DNA from 3 places in the Glaciecola sp. MF2-115 genome. Region 2 is predicted to be linked to each of the others. Evidence: predicted binding sites of a transcription regulator. Region 2 holds the regulator's gene; each other region holds the start of a gene.
The links. The regulator FNR, encoded in region 2, switches genes on or off when oxygen is low (the NO sensors DNR and NnrR bind a similar motif). The targets are predictions, from matches to a motif close to TTGATCTAGATCAA.
Positions count from the first base shown of each region.

Region 1 (3,149 bases), on a different contig from region 2:
AACAAGGTATTGGAAAGTGGTTATTTATACGTAGGTAATCCGGCAGTTAAGAAAAGAGCCCTAAAAGATAGTGAGATGGCATTTTTAAAACAAAGTGCAGTAAACTATGTGGAGTTAAGTCGTGAGTACCTTAATCAATAAACTAAAGAAAGATTACTGATTCATTCTTCACTGTTAATTCACAGAATCTTTCAACTCTTGGCGAAGATACTCTAATACTGGCGTAACATCGGGTCGCAAACCAAACCATAAATAGAAACTTTCGGCGGCTTGCCCCACCAACATTCCTAAGCCATCAATCGCTTGAGTGCAGCCAAGCGATTTTGCTTTAGCCACGAAACATGTATCTACATCCTGATAAACCATATCGTAAACCGATGGGTGAGGATGAAAAATCTTGTCCGATAATGCGGGGAGTTGACCATTTAAACTCAAGGACGTTGCGTTGATGATCACATCAAAGACCATATCTTCGCATTCGCTTTCGCTTAAAGCCTGAACGCGTTGGTCATTAGCGACTTCAACCAAACGATGCGCATTTTCCTTACTTCTGTTTGTAATGTAAATTTGCTGAGGTTGCTCAGCTAGTAAGGCTTCCATCGCACCTCTTGCAGCACCACCCGCCCCAATAACTAGAATCACCTTATTCTGCAAATGGATTTGATTTCGCAATAAGTCTGAGACGAGTCCTTTTCCGTCGGTCGTTTCAGCTCGAAAGCCCTGCTTCAACCTAATCAAGGTATTTGCCGCATTCGCTTTACTTACACCACTCGATTTTTCACTCGCCCAATTAGCGGCATCTTCTTTGAAAGGCATCGTAATATTTGCCCCGACCGCATTTGGGTCGGCAAAGAAGTCGTTTAGTTGTTGAGTAAAAATAGCTGGCTCACCTAAGATCCGCTCATATGTGATGTTCAAGTCAAATTGCTGTGCAAACATTTGATGAATAATAGGTGATTTGCTTTGTGCTATGGGGGCCCCAAAAACAGCAAGCTTCTTCGTTGAAGTAAAATTTTCTGGCACGTTAACGCTAACTTTGAAAATAGTATTTATATGAAGAGGATACATTAAAGCAGTTGATAATTAACCCCAGCATTAACATTATTTCTCATAAAAAAAGCCCCAATTCAAAAATTGGGGCCGGCTAGACTGCAGTAAGTTTTTAAGAGTGCGCCTTTAGAAAGTATAACCTAATGAAATCGTAAAGACTGTGGGATCAATTTGAATATCTGAAACACTGCCATTTGCTTCACCTACTTTAAAGCTCGCTTCGGTATCGATATCTATCCAGCGCACTGATGCGTTGAGGTGCCATTTGTCATCAATTTTGTAATCAGCACCTACCTGTGCGGTTAGGCCAAACGAGTTATCGAGATCCAGATTACTTAAACCTGCTGACTTATTTGCGCCAGTAAACTCTTCATCAAAGATAATTGTATAGTTAAGGCCGGCACCAATGTAAGGTTGGAAAGCAGAAGCTGCATCTAGAAAATAGTAGTTGGCAGTCAAAGACGGCGGCAGGTGCGTCACTTCACCGAGTTTGTTACCTGTACCTAGCGGATCCGCAACACTAAAATTAACGTCATGGCTAAATGGGGTTGCAGCCAACAATTCAATATTGAGTTGATCAGTAATAAAGTAAGCAATGTTCAAACCCAATTGTGTATTACTATCTACCGTCAAACTTACGCCTAAGTCTGAACCACCAGCAAATATATTTGAAGCATCGTCATTTGGCGAAACGTTAGTAAACCCAGCTCGAACAAGGAAATCGCCTTTTTCATAAGCCATTGCCGTACTTGAGAGTGCTAGTGCAGTCGTTCCTAGTAGTGATATAACGGCGCCTGATATTAATTTTTTTGTGAAAGTGTTTTGCATATGTGTTCTCGCTTAAGTTGATAAATGGATAAACTGTTAAGACAAACGCCTTGAATAGGGCTTATCTTAGGGCGAGAAAAATTAAAAATATTGATCTGGATTAAAGATTAGAAATAGGACTCAATTGCTTATCTTTCGCTTGATCTGAATCAAAAAAGTGGGGTGTCTGAGGTGCTTGCCTTATTCGTTCAACCAATCTCTTGGTTTAAGAAATGCTTGAATTTTACCTTCAGGTGAATCGGGCGAAGGTTGGTAGTTATATTCCCAACGCGCTAAAGGTGGCATCGACATTAGAATCGACTCCGTTCTTCCTCCGGTTTGCAAACCAAACAAAGTGCCTCGGTCATAAACTAGATTAAACTCAACGTATCTGCCTCGACGATAAAGTTGGAAATCGCGCTCTCGCTGGGTGAAGGGCATGTTTTTTCGCGCTTCAAGAATAGGCACGTAAGCATCTAAGAAACCATTACCAACGTCTTGCATGAAACTAAAGCTTTTATCAAAGCCTTCTGCATTTAGATCGTCAAAGAATAAGCCGCCGACACCGCGAGTTTCATTACGGTGCTTTAAATAAAAATAATCATCACACCACTTTTTATACCGAGCATAAACATCTTCACCATAAGGGTCGCAGATGTTTTTACTTACCTTATGCCAATGTACGCAGTCGTCCTTAAAGGCAAACGACGGCGTTAAATCAAATCCGCCACCAAACCACCAAATAGGATCAGCCCCTTCTCTTTCAGCAATAAAGAAGCGCACATTTGCATGAGAGGTAGGTGCATAAGGGTTGTGAGGATGAATAACCAATGACACACCCATGGCTTGAAAGTGACGCCCAGCTAATTCAGGTCTTGAAGCAGTTGCGGATGCTGGCATCTGATCGCCATAAACATGAGAAAAGTTAACACCTCCCTGTTCTATCGCTGCACCGTTAGTCAACACTCTTGAACGGCCACCGCCACCTTGTTCGCGCACCCATTCATCTTGATGAAAACTACCTTTGCCATCAGCCAACTCTAAGGTTTGACAAATATCGTCCTGTAACTTGAGTAAAAAGGCTTTAACTTCATCAATTTGTTGCTGCTTTATCATAGGGGTGAAACCATTCTTGTATACTTCATGAGGCGTTATGCTCTCAAGGTTTGAAGATTGAGTCCATTAATAATGACACTCGGTGTGTGTTGCTTTCCTAAACTGCCATCGACTATCAAAAGCTCATCGCCAAAATAGGAACGCACTTCCTGACTTGTGCGCGCTGGTTCGGCGCC
Region 1 covers NZ_JBLBVM010000035.1:1,593-4,741, forward strand. The annotation lists gene ACKLNX_RS02100 (gamma carbonic anhydrase family protein) at 1-141, shown strand, start outside; gene aroE (shikimate dehydrogenase) at 175-1,023, opposite strand; gene ACKLNX_RS02110 (OmpW/AlkL family protein) at 1,177-1,878, opposite strand; gene hemF (oxygen-dependent coproporphyrinogen oxidase) at 2,059-2,973, opposite strand; gene ACKLNX_RS02120 (Sua5/YciO/YrdC/YwlC family protein) at 3,009-3,149, opposite strand, start outside.
Region 1: a site for FNR is predicted at 2,018-2,031, ahead of ACKLNX_RS02110 (OmpW/AlkL family protein). Genes of this name have one in related genera too.

Region 2 (3,149 bases):
GCTTTGTTTTTCTTACATATTTCTGGAATGATATCTTCAGGTAAGCCTTCTAATACATGAATATTGGCTTCTTCAAGTTGGTATTTTTGACCTAGTTCTTGCACCTTTTTAATATGTCTTTCTTCAACTGACTTGTTATACACTTCGGGTGAAAAGTTAGGAACTTCGACAGCAATATGTAATGGGGCTCCCGCATAAGAGTTGGCAAAATGCACTTCTGCATTGAGTAAGTCTGACAAAGCATGAGCATTCTCAGCAACTTTATCGCTCAATGATACATGTGTGTCATCTCTTGCAGAAACTCCTAGAGAGGCGACGATGGTGGCTTCCTCTGGCCAATCATGTGATTTAACTAGTAAGACGCTGACTGGGGACTTTCTAAGTATATGCCAATCGTTTGGTGTAAAAATACTGGAGGAGAGTAAACCATGCTTCTTTGTGCTTTTTATAATTAGGTCACAAGCTAATTCATTACAGGTGTTGACAACTGAATCGTGTAACTTCTTCTCCCAAGTCACTAAGATTTCTACCTTACTCTCGCACTTGAATTGTTTAACCAAAGCTTCTAGTTTTAATTTGGCTTGTTCCATCATTGCTTGTTTCATGTTGAAGCGTTCATCACTTGTTAAAACAGCCGCCATATCGTATGACTTATCATAAATACAGCTAAGGGCGACAATTTGCGCCCCTGTTTTATCAGCAATGCTTAAAGCACGCTGAAGTGATGTTTGTACTTCTGATTTAGGATCTACAACGGCCAGAATTTTCTTACAAGTAAACATATTGCTCTCCAAAACTTATCATTCTATTTTTATAGTTTGGATCTATTTTAGATAATATGCCAGTAAGATCATTGCCTTAGATCAAATGACTGTGGAATAAAAGGCTAAGTCCGCTTTCGTTTAACAGTGCTGCATGTTTAACATACTCAGCCTTTGAAGCACAGAGCGTTTAAAATACTAAGATTTTAAACGCAGACGCGTGAGAAATTTATTTCCATATCGGGTAATCGCTGATTGATAGCATCAAAATCAATAATCGAAATCAATTTACCATCTACTTTAATCAAAGACTCTTTTTGAAAGCGCGTTAACAATCGACTTATCGTTTCAACGGTAAGACCCAGGTAGTTTCCAATCTCATTGCGTGTCATAGATAAATTAAATTGCTTGGCCGAAAAGCCTCTCTCTTCGAACCTTTGAGATAGGTCACTGAGAAAATATAATAAGCGTTCTTCAGCATTGCGCTTACTAAGCAACATCATTAGATCGTGATCATGCTTTATTTCGGCACTCATGAATCGCATTATTTGTTGTCTTAGTTTAGGAAGTTTCACCGACATTTCATCGAGAGTATCGTAGGGAAGCTCACATACCATCGCAGTTTCAAGTGCTTGTGTATAGCTACTGTGCTTATTATCATTTAGCGCATCAAACCCAATGATGTCGCCGGGGAAGTGAAAGCCAATGATCTGTTCAACACCATCTTTATCACTGACATATGATTTAAAAGAGCCAGATCTTACAGCATATAAAGAATGGAACTGATCACCGTATTTGACTAACTTATCATTCTTGTGGAGTGGTTTCTTGCGCTCGATAATGTCATCTAATGATTCTAGTTCGCTTTTGTTTAAACTAACGGGTAAACATAAGTGACTGAAGCTACAACTTTGACAGTGAATCGACAGTTCTGGACCTTTGGCCATGACTTACTCTTTTTGATTATTTTCAAAGTAATTATGACCTATTTAAAGCTTTAAGGTCAAGATAAGTGCAAAGCAAAGCAGAAATAGTGAAATGATTTTTCGTGTCACTCTATGCTGAAAAATGGGCACTAAAAAACCAGCTCCAATACTCGTCGCTATTAGTGTGGGTAATGTACCTAAACCAAAAGAAAACATGATCAATGCGCCTTGAAAAACAGATTCACTCGCCAAGGACCAGGTAAGTACAGAGTAAACTAGCCCACAGGGAAGCCAGCCCCAGATTGCACCGTAAGCTACTGTATAAATTGGGTTTTTAAATGGAATTAGTTTTTTTGATATGGGTGAAATTCGTTTCCAAACTTTAGCACCTAATGCCTCTAATGCAGATAAACCTTTGTACCAATCACCGATATACAAAGCGAGTAAAACTAAGAATACAATGCTGATAATTTGCAGAATCGGTATTGAAGTTTGAATATTGACGCTGGCAATACCACCGATGAAACCGGTTAAAGCGCCAGCCAAAGTGTAACTGAGTATACGACCAAGGTTGTATGAAAGAATATAGGGAAGTTGAGATTGTCCTTTTGGGATAGCAAAGGAAAACGCACTAGCAATTCCTCCGCACATACCAATACAGTGCACGCCGCCAGCAATACCAATAAGAAATGCACCTAGGAAATTGATTTCTAGCATTATTTTATATCTTCGGAATTTTTAGCTGATCCCTTTGACTCTTGTTTGTCTTTCTTCTTTTCTAAATCGTCATCAAACAATATGCTAAAACCTTGACGATCTAAATCCTCAAATTGATTAGACCTTACAGCCCAGAAAAATACGATGACAGCAATACCCACGAGAATGATGGCGAGGGGGATCAATACGTAAATAATACTCATAAAAATCTGTCCAATGTAATCTTAATCTAATTCTTAAGCAGACGCGTCGAATTGTAAACGACAATAATGGAGCTAATTGACATGCCAAGCGCTGCCATCCATGGAGTTAAAAAGCCAGCCATCGCTAAAGGTAATACTAATACATTGTATCCAATTGCCCATGCCATATTCTGCTTAATTTTTCTTCTGACTCTTTTGGCCATTGATAAAATGAATACAAGTGACTCTAGCTGAGGGTTTAATAAGATAATATCGGCAGCATTTTTCGCTAAGTCCGAGGCGTTTCCAACGGCTAAAGATACATCGGATGCCGCTAGAACAGGTGCATCGTTAATACCATCTCCGAGCATTAAAACTCTTTTACCTTCGCCTTGTAAGCGCTGTATAGTTTCTAGTTTCATTGCTGGAGTACATTGAGAGTAGCTAGCATCGATACCTAACTTTTGCGCAACGTCCGAGACATTTTTTTCACTATCACCACTGAGAATAATGGTTTTATAATTGGCCAATTGACTCAATACATCTGCTACATCGTTCTTAAT
Region 2 covers NZ_JBLBVM010000056.1:16,891-20,039, reverse strand. The annotation lists gene uspE (universal stress protein UspE) at 1-782, opposite strand, end outside; gene fnr (fumarate/nitrate reduction transcriptional regulator Fnr) at 968-1,708, opposite strand; gene ACKLNX_RS15275 (sulfite exporter TauE/SafE family protein) at 1,751-2,404, opposite strand; gene ccoS (cbb3-type cytochrome oxidase assembly protein CcoS) at 2,404-2,607, opposite strand; gene ACKLNX_RS15265 (heavy metal translocating P-type ATPase) at 2,634-3,149, opposite strand, start outside.

Region 3 (3,149 bases), 240 kb from region 2:
ACTCATTCGTTGAGGGAGACTTGCAATTGAAAGCCGCTGAATTAGTAGTGGATTCAGCCTCCGCAGACTACTTAGCGCTTGAGCAAAGCTTAGTAAAGTTGATAAACCCAAAAGCTTATGGCAGCAACCGCAATAGAGAAAGTACTAAGGGAAGAATGGGGATTGCCTTTGACCCAGTGAGTGCCGCTGAAGCCGCTTCTGCTTATTCACTAAGTAACTTACTAGAACCAGTGAGGTTGAATAGATTAGCTTATCAACATAGCACTGATGAAAGCATTCCTAGCGTACAAAAACTGATTAACCTAGTATTCGACCGACTCATTAAAACTCGCTCGCAGGATGTTCTTAACCAGCGTGTAAAACACGTCGCATTGAGCATTTTCTTCGATGTGTTAAAAGCAGAGCAGTTGTCACCTGAAGTTAAGTTAGCTATGCAGGCCGAGTTACTCAGCTATCAGAAGTGGCTAGAGAAAAAAGATCGCAGTACTCAAGGCAAAGTATTACTTAAATACATTGAGCATTACTGGACTACCAATGAATGGCTAGGTAGCTTTGCGCTTAAAGCACTTCCGCCAGGTTCTCCAATCTAGTTATTATATAACTCGGCTATAGCGCATTTGATGCGCTGGCTGAGTTAAATATTGGTCAAAGCTCATGCAGATATTGCGGACTAAAAGTCTTCCACGGTCCGCAATTTTGATATGAGTGTCACTGATATCGATAAGACCATCCGATGCAAATCCACTCAAATCACTAATTGAGCCCTCAAAATAATCATCAAACTGGATATCAAACTGTTCTGATATCTCGGCTTTATTGACTTGAAAATTACACATCAAGGAATGGATAACGGCTCTGCGTATTTGGTCATCTCGGTTCAAAACGAGGCCCTTTACTAAAGCCGATTTTTTCGTGTCGATTGATTTGTAGTAGCTTTGCAAGTCTTTATCGTTCTGCGCATACATATTTTCGATGCTACTGATTGAAGAGACACCCAAACCAAGCAAAGCATTATGTTGTTTAGGCGTATAACCCTGAAAGTTTCGATGCAAATGCCCAGACTCAAGTGCTTTGCTTAGCTCATCACTTGGTTTTGCAAAGTGGTCCATTCCAATAAATACGTAACCCGCAGTTGTCAGATATTCAATGCCAAGGCGCAGCAAATCAAATTTGGCATGGGCGTTGGGAAGCCATTCATCTTTTATCTTACGTTGAGCTGCAAACATTTGAGGCATATGTGCGTAGCTGAAAAATGAAATACGGTCGGGATCAATTTCGACGACTTTTTCCAAGGTCTGTAATAAAGTTTCTGCTGTTTGCAGCGGCAAACCATAAATCAAATCAAGGTTTATAGACGCAAACCCAACAACTTTGGCTCTCGCTACGAGTTGACTAATGAACTCAGTGCTTTGAACTCGGTTAATTTTTTCCTGTACTTCACGATTGATATCTTGAACACCAATACTCAGACGATTGAAACCGACATCAGCAAGGTCATCTACATAGCTTAGTTCAATCTCTCTAGGGTCGATTTCGATACCGGCTTCAAGCTCAGAATTGAAATTGAAGTTAGCCTGCAATGTTGACATAAGGCGAGCAAGTTGTGACTTGTCAAGAAAGCTCGGGGTGCCGCCGCCTAAGTGAATTTGTGTCACTGTGTAATTAGCAAACTGCTTGCCTCGGTGTTCAATTTCTTTAAATAGAAACTCGAGATACTGGTCTGCCTTATGTTTATGGCGGGTGACTATCTTATTACAACCACAGTAATAACAAAGAGAGTGGCAAAACGGTATATGCAAATACAGAGACAAATGCTGAGCACTTTGACCCGTAGCGTTTTGTTTTATTTGGAATTCAAAATCACGGTCAGTAAATTCTTCTTGGAATGAGAGCGCTGTAGGGTAGGAGGTATATCTTGGTCCTGCCGTATTATATTTATTCAGAACGTTTTTATCGAAGTACTCTAAAGTTGCCATGCTCTCATCTTCACTATGATTGAATTGATATGGAATTATAATGGCAGGCAACGGAGATAAAATTGATCTGGAACAGGTTTAACTGCGAAAAGCAAAAGCTCCGTGGGCGAATTTATTAGCAAGTGCTCGCAGTAATTATTCGCAGTAATTATTCGCAGTATTCATTTGAAGTATTCATTCGCGGTATTCATTTGAAGTATTCATTCGCGGTATTCACTCGCAGCATTCACTCGCAACATACACTTCATGAATAACCCTATATCACGACAAATAATTACCCATATGCATAGAAAGCACCTAACATTTTGTTAATTCAAATAAGGAACAAAAAATGGCTCAATTGTATCTGGTTCGTCACGGTCAAGCGTCCTTTGGTGCTGCAGACTATGACAAGCTGAGTGATATAGGACATCAACAATCAAAATTGCTTGGGCAGTATTTTGCACAACGCGATATTGTTTTTGACAACGTGGTCACGGGTGATATGCGAAGGCATAAAGAAACAGCAGCGGGTATCCAGCTCGGTGCTGAAACCGATATTCCAGTGATTACCGATGCGGGTTGGAATGAATTTGATTTCAATGCTGTCGTGGGGGCTTATTTGGCTGTTAACCCCGCGGCTCGACCTGCAAATGATGCGCCACGTGCCGAATTCTATCGTTTACTAAGAAATGCGATGTTCGCTTGGTCAAAGCAAGAAATTGGTCATGATTTATCGGAATCGTGGGAAGGCTTTACCTCTCGAGTGGCCGGCGCGGTAAGTAGAATATGTGAGTCAGAAAGTAAAAATGTGCTAGTGGCGAGTTCCGGTGGTGCGATAGCTATAACCATGATGCATATGTTGGACTTAAGCGTCGAGAAAGCGGTAAATTTCAATTTACAGATCAAGAACACCAGTATCAATCACTTCTTCTTCAATCGTGATGGTATTCAATTAAGCAGTTTCAATAATGTTGGGCATTTAGATTTGCCTGAACATAAATCACTTATCACCTATAGTTAAGTAACTAATTAGCCAGCTTTGGCATGGGGCAAATATGAACTTTGATTACACCGAAAAAACAAATGATTTGATCGCAAGACTGCAGGCTTTTATGGATGAGTATATTTATCCAAATGAGGCTACGTACCATGATTTAGTGCATCAATCAGAAAATCCATGGGTAACTCCTC
Region 3 covers NZ_JBLBVM010000056.1:257,773-260,921, reverse strand. The annotation lists gene ACKLNX_RS16370 (zinc-dependent metalloprotease) at 1-590, shown strand, start outside; gene hemN (oxygen-independent coproporphyrinogen III oxidase) at 594-1,976, opposite strand; gene ACKLNX_RS16360 (histidine phosphatase family protein) at 2,308-2,979, shown strand; gene ACKLNX_RS16355 (acyl-CoA dehydrogenase family protein) at 3,014-3,149, shown strand, end outside.
Region 3: a site for FNR is predicted at 2,039-2,052, ahead of hemN (oxygen-independent coproporphyrinogen III oxidase). Genes of this name have one in related genera too.